Regions from separate parts of the Mesorhizobium sp. P3_A9 genome, predicted to be linked through region 1. Evidence: predicted binding sites of a transcription regulator. Region 1 holds the regulator's gene; each other region holds the start of a gene.
The links. The regulator PhoB, encoded in region 1, activates phosphate uptake and scavenging genes when phosphate is short. The targets are predictions, from matches to a motif close to TGTCATNNANCTGTCAT.
Positions count from the first base shown of each region.

Region 1 (2,201 bases):
GATCTTGCCAAGAACATCGCCAAGCGTGTCGGCACCGTTGGTCTCAGCGCCACGCCGCGCGACCTGTCGCATTCCATCGACGCCATGGCGCAGCTGGTGCTGATCCAGGTGCAGGGCGTGATCGAGGAGTATGCGGCGCGCGATGCCGCCGCACTGGCGAAGCTGCGCGCCGACGACGAACGCATCGACGTCAAATACACCTCCGTCTTCCGCGAACTGCTGACCTACATGATGGAAGATCCGCGCAACATCACGGCTTGCACCCATCTGCTGTTCTGCGCCAAGAATCTCGAACGCATCGGCGACCACGTGACCAACATCGCCGAAAACGCCTACTATGTCCTGACCGGCACGCAGTTGCCCGCCAATCGTCCCAAGCAGGACGAGACGGCGATGTCGGCGCCCGCGGCCTGACGCAAGAGGTGACCAATCAATGATCGCGCCACGCATCATGGTGGTGGAGGATGAGGAGCCGCTGGGGGTGCTGCTCCGTTACAATCTTGAATCCGAAGGCTACCAGGTGGAGGTGGTGCCGCGCGGCGACGAGGCTGAGATCCGCTTGCAGGAGAACGTGCCCGACCTTCTGGTGCTCGACTGGATGGTGCCGGCGGTGTCCGGCATCGAACTCTGCCGGCGCCTGCGGATGCGGCCCGAGACCGAGCGGCTGCCGATCATCATGCTGACCGCGCGGGGCGAAGAAAGCGACCGCGTCCGTGGGCTCTCGACCGGCGCCGACGACTATCTGGTCAAGCCGTTCTCGACGCCGGAATTCATGGCTCGCGTCAAGGCGCTGCTGCGCCGCGCCAAGCCGGAAGTCCTGTCCAGCGTGCTCAAGGTCGGCGACATCGTGCTCGACCGTGAATCGCACCGGGTCTATCGCAAGAAGAGCGAGATCCGGCTCGGGCCGACCGAGTTCCGCCTGCTCGAATTCATGATGCGCCATCCCGGCCGCGTCTTCTCGCGCAGCCAGTTGCTCGACAATGTCTGGGGCGAGACGATCTATATCGACGAGCGTACGGTGGACGTGCATGTCGGCCGCCTGCGCAAGGCGGTCAACAATGGCCGCATGCCCGATGTCATCAGAACCATTCGTGGCGCGGGCTACGCGATCAGGGAAGATTGAGCGGGACCTGATTCAGGCAACGTTCTTGCCGGTGCCAGCTCTCGCCTGCACGCCCGGCGCGAAAATCTCCTGGTCGACGAAGGTCAGGGCGCGCATGGCGCAGCCTTCGCGGATCAGCGGCAGTTCGTTCGGTTCGGTGTCGAAGGAAATCGATTTCGAGTGCTGGCCGCCGGCCGTCTGGGCGATGGCCTCGCGCAATGCCGGCTCGATCAGGTCGAAGGCGGCGGCGCTGACGCCGACCATCGCGACGGGTGCGGGGTCGATCAGCGCGAACAGGCTGCCGAGGGCGTAGCCGAGCGCCTCACCGGCCTTGCGGTAGGCTTCGCGCTCGGGCCCGTCGCGTTCCCGTGCCGTCGCGGCCAGTGCCCGCATCTGCGCGTCGCTGACATCGGCGACCGGCTCGGTGTCCTCGCTGAGCTGCCTGGCGTTGCGCCAGATGGCGTAGTTGCCGGCATAGGCCTCGACGCAGCCGCGGCGTCCGCAGCGGCAGAGCGCGCCGCCTGGCCGATGGATCATGTGGCCGAACTCGCCGCCCGAGGAATGGGTACCGGTGAACAGCTCGCCCTTCAGCACCAGGCCCATGCCGATGCCGTGCGACAGAAGGATGGCGATGAAGTCGTCGCGGTAGCGCTCGGGATCGCGCCAACGCAGCGCCACCGCCATCATGTTGCAGTCGTTCTCCATGGTGGCTGGGATGCCGAACTCTGCCTCGAGGATGTCGGCGAAGGCGATGTCGGTCTGCGGCGTGATCGGCGACCACAGCATCGCCCGGGCCTCGGTGTCGGTGATGCCCTGGATCGCCAGCGCGATGCGGGCGACGCTGCGCACGTCGATATCGGGATCCTCGAGGCGGCGCCGTACAATGGCGACGCATTCGCCGATCAGCGCCTCGCGCGACATGGTCAGCGTGTCCAGCCGGCGCTGTTCTTCCGATACCACCTGGCCGGCATAGTCGATGACGGCGACGGAGAGGAAATTCAGCGACAGCACCACGGTCATGACAGCCGCAGCCTCCGGGTTGAGGCCGAGGCCGACCTGCGGCCGGCCGCGCTTGAGTGCGCCGGCCTCGCTCGGCTTG
Region 1 is NZ_JBFUGJ010000236.1:5,289-7,489, reverse strand. It holds gene phoU (phosphate signaling complex protein PhoU) at 1-414, shown strand, start outside; gene phoB (phosphate regulon transcriptional regulator PhoB) at 434-1,123, shown strand; gene AC1DX0_RS25045 (ROK family protein) at 1,136-2,201, opposite strand, start outside.

Region 2 (2,201 bases), on a different contig from region 1:
CGCGTTCTTGCCGTCGAGCGCGGCCTGCCAGGCGCCGGCATACCAGGCCCAGTCGATGCCTTTGAGCGACAGGAGATCGCCGATGGTGATGTCGTGCTGCGGCGGCAATGTCGTCGGCTGCGTCGGATCGGCAAGCGCCTTGTCGCCGCCTTCGACCGGCTTGTTGGCGCTCGGCTGATAGGGCGGCTGCATGGTGTTGACGGCGTAGAAGTCGGGCGTGATGGCGCCGTCATTGACGAATTTCGGCGCGCCGCCGAGCGCTGAGGCCGGCGAATTGTCGGCCAGCTTCAGCGTCTTGCCGTCCGCCTCGACGCCGGCGATCTGCCCCTTCACCGGGCTGGTGTCGGCGTTGGGATAGATCGGCGCGCAGGCGCAAGCGAGCATGATGTGGTTGAGGAACGAGCCGCCAAAGGCGCCCTGGAAGAAATCGTCGGCCAGCACATACTTYTTCGCCACCGCCCACATCGGCAGGTTGGAGCCGTCGTAATGGCCCATGACGAGACCGCCGGAATCGGCCCAGGCGACAAATTTGTCGTTCCGGCCGCCATCGATCTGCATCTGCTCCTGATAGAAGCGATGCCAGAGGTCGCGGATGACGACGGAAGTCTTCTCGTTGAAGCCGTTGGCATCGTCGATGGCGAAGCTGGCATTGGCGAGATGCGCCGACTGCGCCTCGGTCACAACAGGCGTCACCCCCTTGCCGGTCAAGCCACCCCAGGCCGGCGGCAGTTCGGCAAGCGGCTTGCCGTCCCGGTCAAGCTGGCGCGCCTGGTCGGCCGAAGCATTGGCCAGCCCATTGGCGCCGGGGAAGCCGCCATAGAGATTATCGAAGCTGCGATTCTCGGCATAGATGACGACGACGGTATCGATCTTGTCGTAGCCGGGAGGAGCGGCGGTGGCGACGCCGGCAAATGATGCGAAGGCCGTGGAGGCGAGGCAAAGCGAGAGAAAGGATCTGGTCATGGTAAGATGCCTCGTGGCTGGGGTATGGCTGGAGGACGACATGCATGGGCAAGGAAAACGCACGAATGGAGCTACTTGCGTGCCTTGTCACCTATGTGACATTTGCCGACCCATCGAACACGGTTTCGTGAACGCCGGGATGGGTCATGAATCCGTTGCACAGGATACTTAGTTGCGGGATCGAAAACGGATTGCAGCTATGGCGACGGGACGATGGAAAAGCCGGGCGGCAGTGATCGCCACGGCATCGATGGTATGCTTCGCCGCGCCGGCAAACACGGCGGCACCGGATGGCGTCCACCCCGGCCCCCTATCGCGCGCCGACGCCTTCGCTAGGGCGCAGGCGCTGACCGCGCTTGGCAGAAAAATGTTCTTCGACCCCGCACTCTCGGCATCCGGCAAGCAGGCCTGCTCGTCCTGCCATGATCCGCGCCACGCCTTCGGCCCGGCCTCGGCCTCGGCGGTCGAAATGGGCGGACCAAACCTCGACCAGCCTGGCGTGCGCGCCGTACCCTCTTTGCGCTATCTCCAGGCSRCRCCCGCCTTCACCGARCAYTTYTACGATTCCGAGGACGAAGGCGACGAGAGCGTCGACAATGGYCCGACAGGCGGCCTGACCTGGGACGGCCGCGCCGACCACGGCAAGGACCAGGCCAAAATTCCCCTGCTCTCGCCCTTCGAGATGGCCAACAAGGATGAAGCCGCCGTCGCCGCCGCCTTGCGCAAGTCAGCCTATGCCGACGCGTTCAAGGCCGCCTTCGGCACCGACGTGTTCGACCATCCGGGAGACGCCTTCGACGCCGCCGCCGAGGCGCTTGGCACCTTCGAGCAGAGTGCTGCCGATTTCTATCCCTATTCCAGCCGCTACGATGCTTTCCTCGCCGGCAAGGCTGAGCTCACGGCGCAGGAAATGCGTGGCCGCGCGCTGTTCGAGGACGAGACCAAGGGCAATTGCGCCAGCTGTCACCTCAGCGAACCCGCCAATGACGGCGAGCCGCCGCAATTCACCGATTTCGGCCTGATCGCCATCGCCGTGCCGCGCAATACGGCGATCCCGGCCAATGCCGATCCGGCCTATGTCGATCTCGGCCTGTGCGGCCCGCTGCGCACCGATTTTCACGGCCGCAGCGAATATTGCGGCCTGTTCAAGACGCCGACCCTGCGCAACGTCGCGCTGCGCAAAAGCTTCTTCCACAATGGCACCTTCCACACGCTGCGCGACGCGGTCGCCTTCTACG
Region 2 is NZ_JBFUGJ010000133.1:89-2,289, reverse strand. It holds gene AC1DX0_RS18630 (acid phosphatase) at 1-963, opposite strand, end outside; partial or broken gene AC1DX0_RS18625 (cytochrome-c peroxidase) at 1,214-2,201, shown strand, end outside.
Region 2: a site for PhoB is predicted at 1,049-1,065, ahead of AC1DX0_RS18630 (acid phosphatase). Genes of this name have one in related genera too.

Region 3 (2,201 bases), on a different contig from region 1:
AAGGATTCGCTCATGACGACGATGATGTCGGGTTTTTCATCGGGCACCGAGGCCGCCACCTGCGGCCGTTCGATCGCCGCGATCGCCTTGTCGGAATAGCCCGGCGGTGCCGAGACATGCGCCATCGGCACGTTGAGCGCGAAGGCCAGCGCAAAGCCGTTCGAGGCGTAGTTTTCCTTCTGATCCCACATGATCGGGATGATCTGCAGCCGATCCCTTGTCCACGAGAAGGTGGCATAGTCCATGATCGAGACGAMGAAGGCGAGCAGCGGCACGGYCAGCGTCAGCCGGGCRAGSCGGCCCTTGCGGCTGAGTGCGGGAACCTTGCGGCGCCACAGCCGCCAGCCATAGACGAGCAGCGACAGGCCGGCGACGATGCCGACGACCATGGCGAGCGCGGTCATCGGCCGGTCACGCACCAGGAGCGGCAGCAGGGCGAAGATCTGGCGGGCATAGAGGAAATCGGTCGGATAGAGTGGATCGCCGAGATAATGCGACTTCTGGTGGCCGACAAAAGCCAGCGACAGTGTCAAGGGCGCGACGATCATCAGGCTCTGATGGCTGCGGCCGAGCACCGCGTCGAGGCCGATCAGGATTAGCGCGAACACGACGATGGTCGTCCAGCCCGGCTTGAGCGGCTGCAGGAAGAAAGAGATCGTCCCGGCAAAGTCGCCGCGCACGATCAATTCGATGGCAAACACCAGGATGGTTGAGATCGCCAGGCTGATCAATCCATAACGGACGACCGGCCATCTCCGGCCCGGCAGATAGCCGGTAGACGGATCGTCTTCCAGGAACTGAGGCGCGGCTTTACCTGCGCGTTTCGAACTCTTTGCCACTTTAACTTCCCACCCAGCGACAACCCAAGTCACTCGATTGTCATATAATTGTCACGCAAAGCTAGCGCCTGTGGCGGAAATAAGAAGAGCCAGCAAACGATTCGTGAGCGGTTTTCATCATGAGTGATCGCCAAAAAGCCCTTTCGGAACAGGCACTCGGTGTAGGGTTGCGACTTAGGGCCGGGCTGAACCGGGCTTGACTTGGCGGCCTGCCTTGCGCCACAGGCAGGAAAAACGCGTGTTATCAAGCAAGCAAACCAGTCTTGGAGAGCCCTCGCATGGCCATTGCATTCACCTTTCCGGGACAAGGCAGCCAGGCTGTCGGCATGGGCAAGGATCTCGCCGATGCCTTTCCCGAGGCGCGCAGGGTCTTCCAGGAAGTCGACGACGCGCTTGGTGAAAACCTGTCGAAGCTGATCTGGGAAGGTCCGGAAGAGACCTTGACCCTGACGGCCAATGCGCAGCCGGCGCTGATGGCTGTGTCACTGGCGGCGATCAGGGCGCTGGAAGCGCGCGGTTTCTCGCTGAAGGACAAGGTCGCCTACGTCGCCGGCCATTCGCTGGGCGAATATTCGGCCCTTGCCGCCGCGGGTTTTGTTTCCGTTGCCGATGCCGCCCGGCTGCTGCGCATTCGCGGTAATGCCATGCAGGCGGCGGTGCCGGCCGGCGAGGGCGCCATGGCGGCGATCATCGGGCTGGAGCAGGCAGATGTCGAAGCCGCTTGCACCGAGGCCGCGCAAGGGTCCGGCAAGGTTTGCCAGATCGCCAACGACAATGGCGGCGGCCAGCTGGTGATTTCCGGCGCCAAGGCCGCGGTCGAACTGGCGGCGAAACTGTGCACCGAAAAGGGCGCCAAGCGGGCGCTGATGCTGCAGGTCTCGGCGCCCTTCCATTCGGCGCTGATGGCGCCGGCGGCCAATGTCATGCGCGACGCGCTCGCCGGGGTAGCAAAGCATGCGCCGGCGGTGCCCGTGCTGTCCAACGTCACCGTGACCCCGACCAGCGATCCCGACGAGATCGCGCCGCGCCTGGTCGAGCAAATAACCGGCCGTGTGCGCTGGCGCGAAACGGTGGAATGGTTCGGCACCAACGGCGTTGCTACGCTTTACGAGATCGGCGCCGGCAAGGTGCTGTCGGGCCTGGCACGACGTATCAACCGCGACATCGCTACCGCGTCGGTCGGCACATCGGCCGATGTTGAGGCCGCGCTGGCCGCACTTTCATAATCCACTGGCGATTTGACCCCTTCCGTGTGAAGGCTGTTCTCTCAGATCAGGAGACAAAAAATGTTCGAACTGACCGGCCGCAAGGCGCTCGTCACCGGCGCATCGGGAGGCATCGGCGAGGCGATTGCCCGCGTGC
Region 3 is NZ_JBFUGJ010000141.1:8,389-10,589, reverse strand. It holds gene AC1DX0_RS19330 (LTA synthase family protein) at 1-839, opposite strand, end outside; gene fabD (ACP S-malonyltransferase) at 1,118-2,065, shown strand; gene fabG (3-oxoacyl-[acyl-carrier-protein] reductase) at 2,126-2,201, shown strand, end outside.
Region 3: a site for PhoB is predicted at 878-894, ahead of AC1DX0_RS19330 (LTA synthase family protein). Genes of this name have one in related genera too.

Region 4 (2,201 bases), on a different contig from region 1:
CCGCGGTATCCTGGAGGGTTTTTCCGCGCAGGAGATCAAGGACAGCACCGAGGATGGCGGTATCCACGTCGCCTGCGAATTCTGCTCGACGCAGTACGATTTCGACCCGGCGGAATTCGCTGCGCAGTAAAGGAGCGTCTTTCTCCCCGTGGAACGGGGAGAAAGACGCTAATTCACCGTCCGCCTCGTCCCCGGCAGATCCAGCGAAAACGCCGGGATGGCGATATCGAAAGTTTCGCCCCGCTTGTTGCGCATCGTGTAGCGCCCGACCATGATGCCTGACGGGGTCGAGAGCGGGCAGCCCGACGTGTACTGATAACTGTCGCCGGGATTGAGTTCGGGCTGGTCGCCGACGACGCCTGGGCCGCGCACCTCCTCGACCCGGCCGGCACCGTCGGTGATGTGCCAATAACGCGACAGAAGCTGCACGAATTCGTCCGACTGGTTGTCGATCGTTATCTGATAGCCCCAGACATAACGGTTCTCGGAAGGATCCGAGCGATCCTCAAGGTAGAACGGCCTGACCTGCACTTCGATGTTGCGCGTGACGGCGCGGTACATAAGCGGCTCCAAAACAATCCGATACCTTTCGGCGCTCCCGGCGAGCAGGTCAACGTGCGCGTCTTGTCGCGCCTGACTTTGAAACGCAGGTGCCGGCAAAGAATGTCATTTAAGTGACACACGACAATGGTGGGGTGCATGCACCGGGCGACTCGGCGCTCTGTCGAACTGTTGAAAACTGCCACGGTGCGGGCCGCCTCTTCTGGAGTGACCAGATCTCGATGGAACTCACTCTCATAGCCGCCTCGCTTTCGACTGCCCTTGTCCTTTCAAACGCTGCCAGCATCCTGCTCGCCGCTTCGCAACTGAAACGGCGCAGCACGATCGCACGGCCAGCTGGCAAATCGCCGCCGGTGTCGATTATCGTGCCGTCGCGCGGCGTCGAGCCGTTCACGCAGGAGACGCTGGAGCGCGCCTTCTCGCTCGACTGGCCGCGCTACGAGCTGATCTTCTGCGTCGCCCATGTCGACGATCCGGTGGTCAGGTTGATCCGCGCCGCCATTGGCCGCTTTCCAAAAGTGCCGGCTCGGCTGTTGATCGGGGACGATCGCGTCAGCGCCAATCCCAAGCTCAACAATTGCGTCAAAGGCTGGGAAGCCGCGCGGCACAACTGGGTCGTCCTGGCCGACTCCAACGTGCTGATGCCGAGAGACTACGTTCAGCATCTGATGGCGGCGTGGCGGACGGATACCGGCCTTGTCTGCTCGACACCGATCGGTTCGCGGCCGGACGGTTTTTGGGCCGAGGTCGAATGCGCCTTCCTCAACACGCTGCAGGCTCGCTGGCAGTATGCCGGCGAGGCGCTCGGCCTCGGCTTTGCCCAGGGCAAGAGCATGTTGTGGAACAAGCCGATGCTGGATGCCAATGGCGGCATCCGAGCGCTGGCGGCCGAAATCGCCGAGGACGCCGCCGCGACCAAGCTGGTCAATGGACTTGGCCTATGCGTCAATCTCGTCGCAGCGCCCTTCGAGCAGCCGCTCGGTCGGCGCACGCTTGGCGTGATCTGGTCGCGCCAGGCCCGCTGGGCGCGCCTGCGCCGCGTCACCTTTCCGCGGTTCTTCGCGCCCGAAATCCTGACCGGCGCGGTGGTGCCGCTGGTGCTTGCGCTGATTGCGGCGGCAAGTGCCGGCGTCAGCTTGCCGCTGACGGCCATCGCCGTACTAACGGCCTTCTACCTTCCGGAATGTGCCCTGGCCTGGTCCAAAGGCTGGTACCTGTCGTCGCGCACAGTCGCGGCGATGATTGCGCGGGACTTGATGCTTCCAGCCATGTGGGTCCGCGGCTGGCTCGGCGGCGCTGTCGACTGGCGCGGCAACGCCATGACCATCGGCACCAAGGCAGCCGAGCTGGAAGAGACGCCGTCGCGCGCCTGATCGCGGCGCGGACGAGCTGCCTCGACTGGGTCTATTTTGCGGCCTTCAGCGCCTGCGCGATGTCTTCCAGAAGATCGTCGGTGTCCTCCAGGCCGACCGACAGCCTGAGCGTGCCAGGCCCGATGCCGAGTTCGGCGCGGGCCTCGTCGCTCAAATTCTTGTGGGTGGTCGTTGCCGGATGGGTGATCAGGCTCTTGGCATCGCCAAGGTTGTTCGAGATCAGCACGATGTCGAGCGCGTTCTGCAGGGCGAAGGCCGCCTGCTTGC
Region 4 is NZ_JBFUGJ010000215.1:3,407-5,607, reverse strand. It holds gene AC1DX0_RS23975 (Hsp33 family molecular chaperone) at 1-130, shown strand, start outside; gene apaG (Co2+/Mg2+ efflux protein ApaG) at 169-561, opposite strand; gene AC1DX0_RS23965 (ceramide glucosyltransferase) at 783-1,934, shown strand; gene AC1DX0_RS23960 (O-succinylhomoserine sulfhydrylase) at 1,966-2,201, opposite strand, start outside.
Region 4: a site for PhoB is predicted at 665-681, ahead of AC1DX0_RS23965 (ceramide glucosyltransferase). Genes of this name have one in related genera too.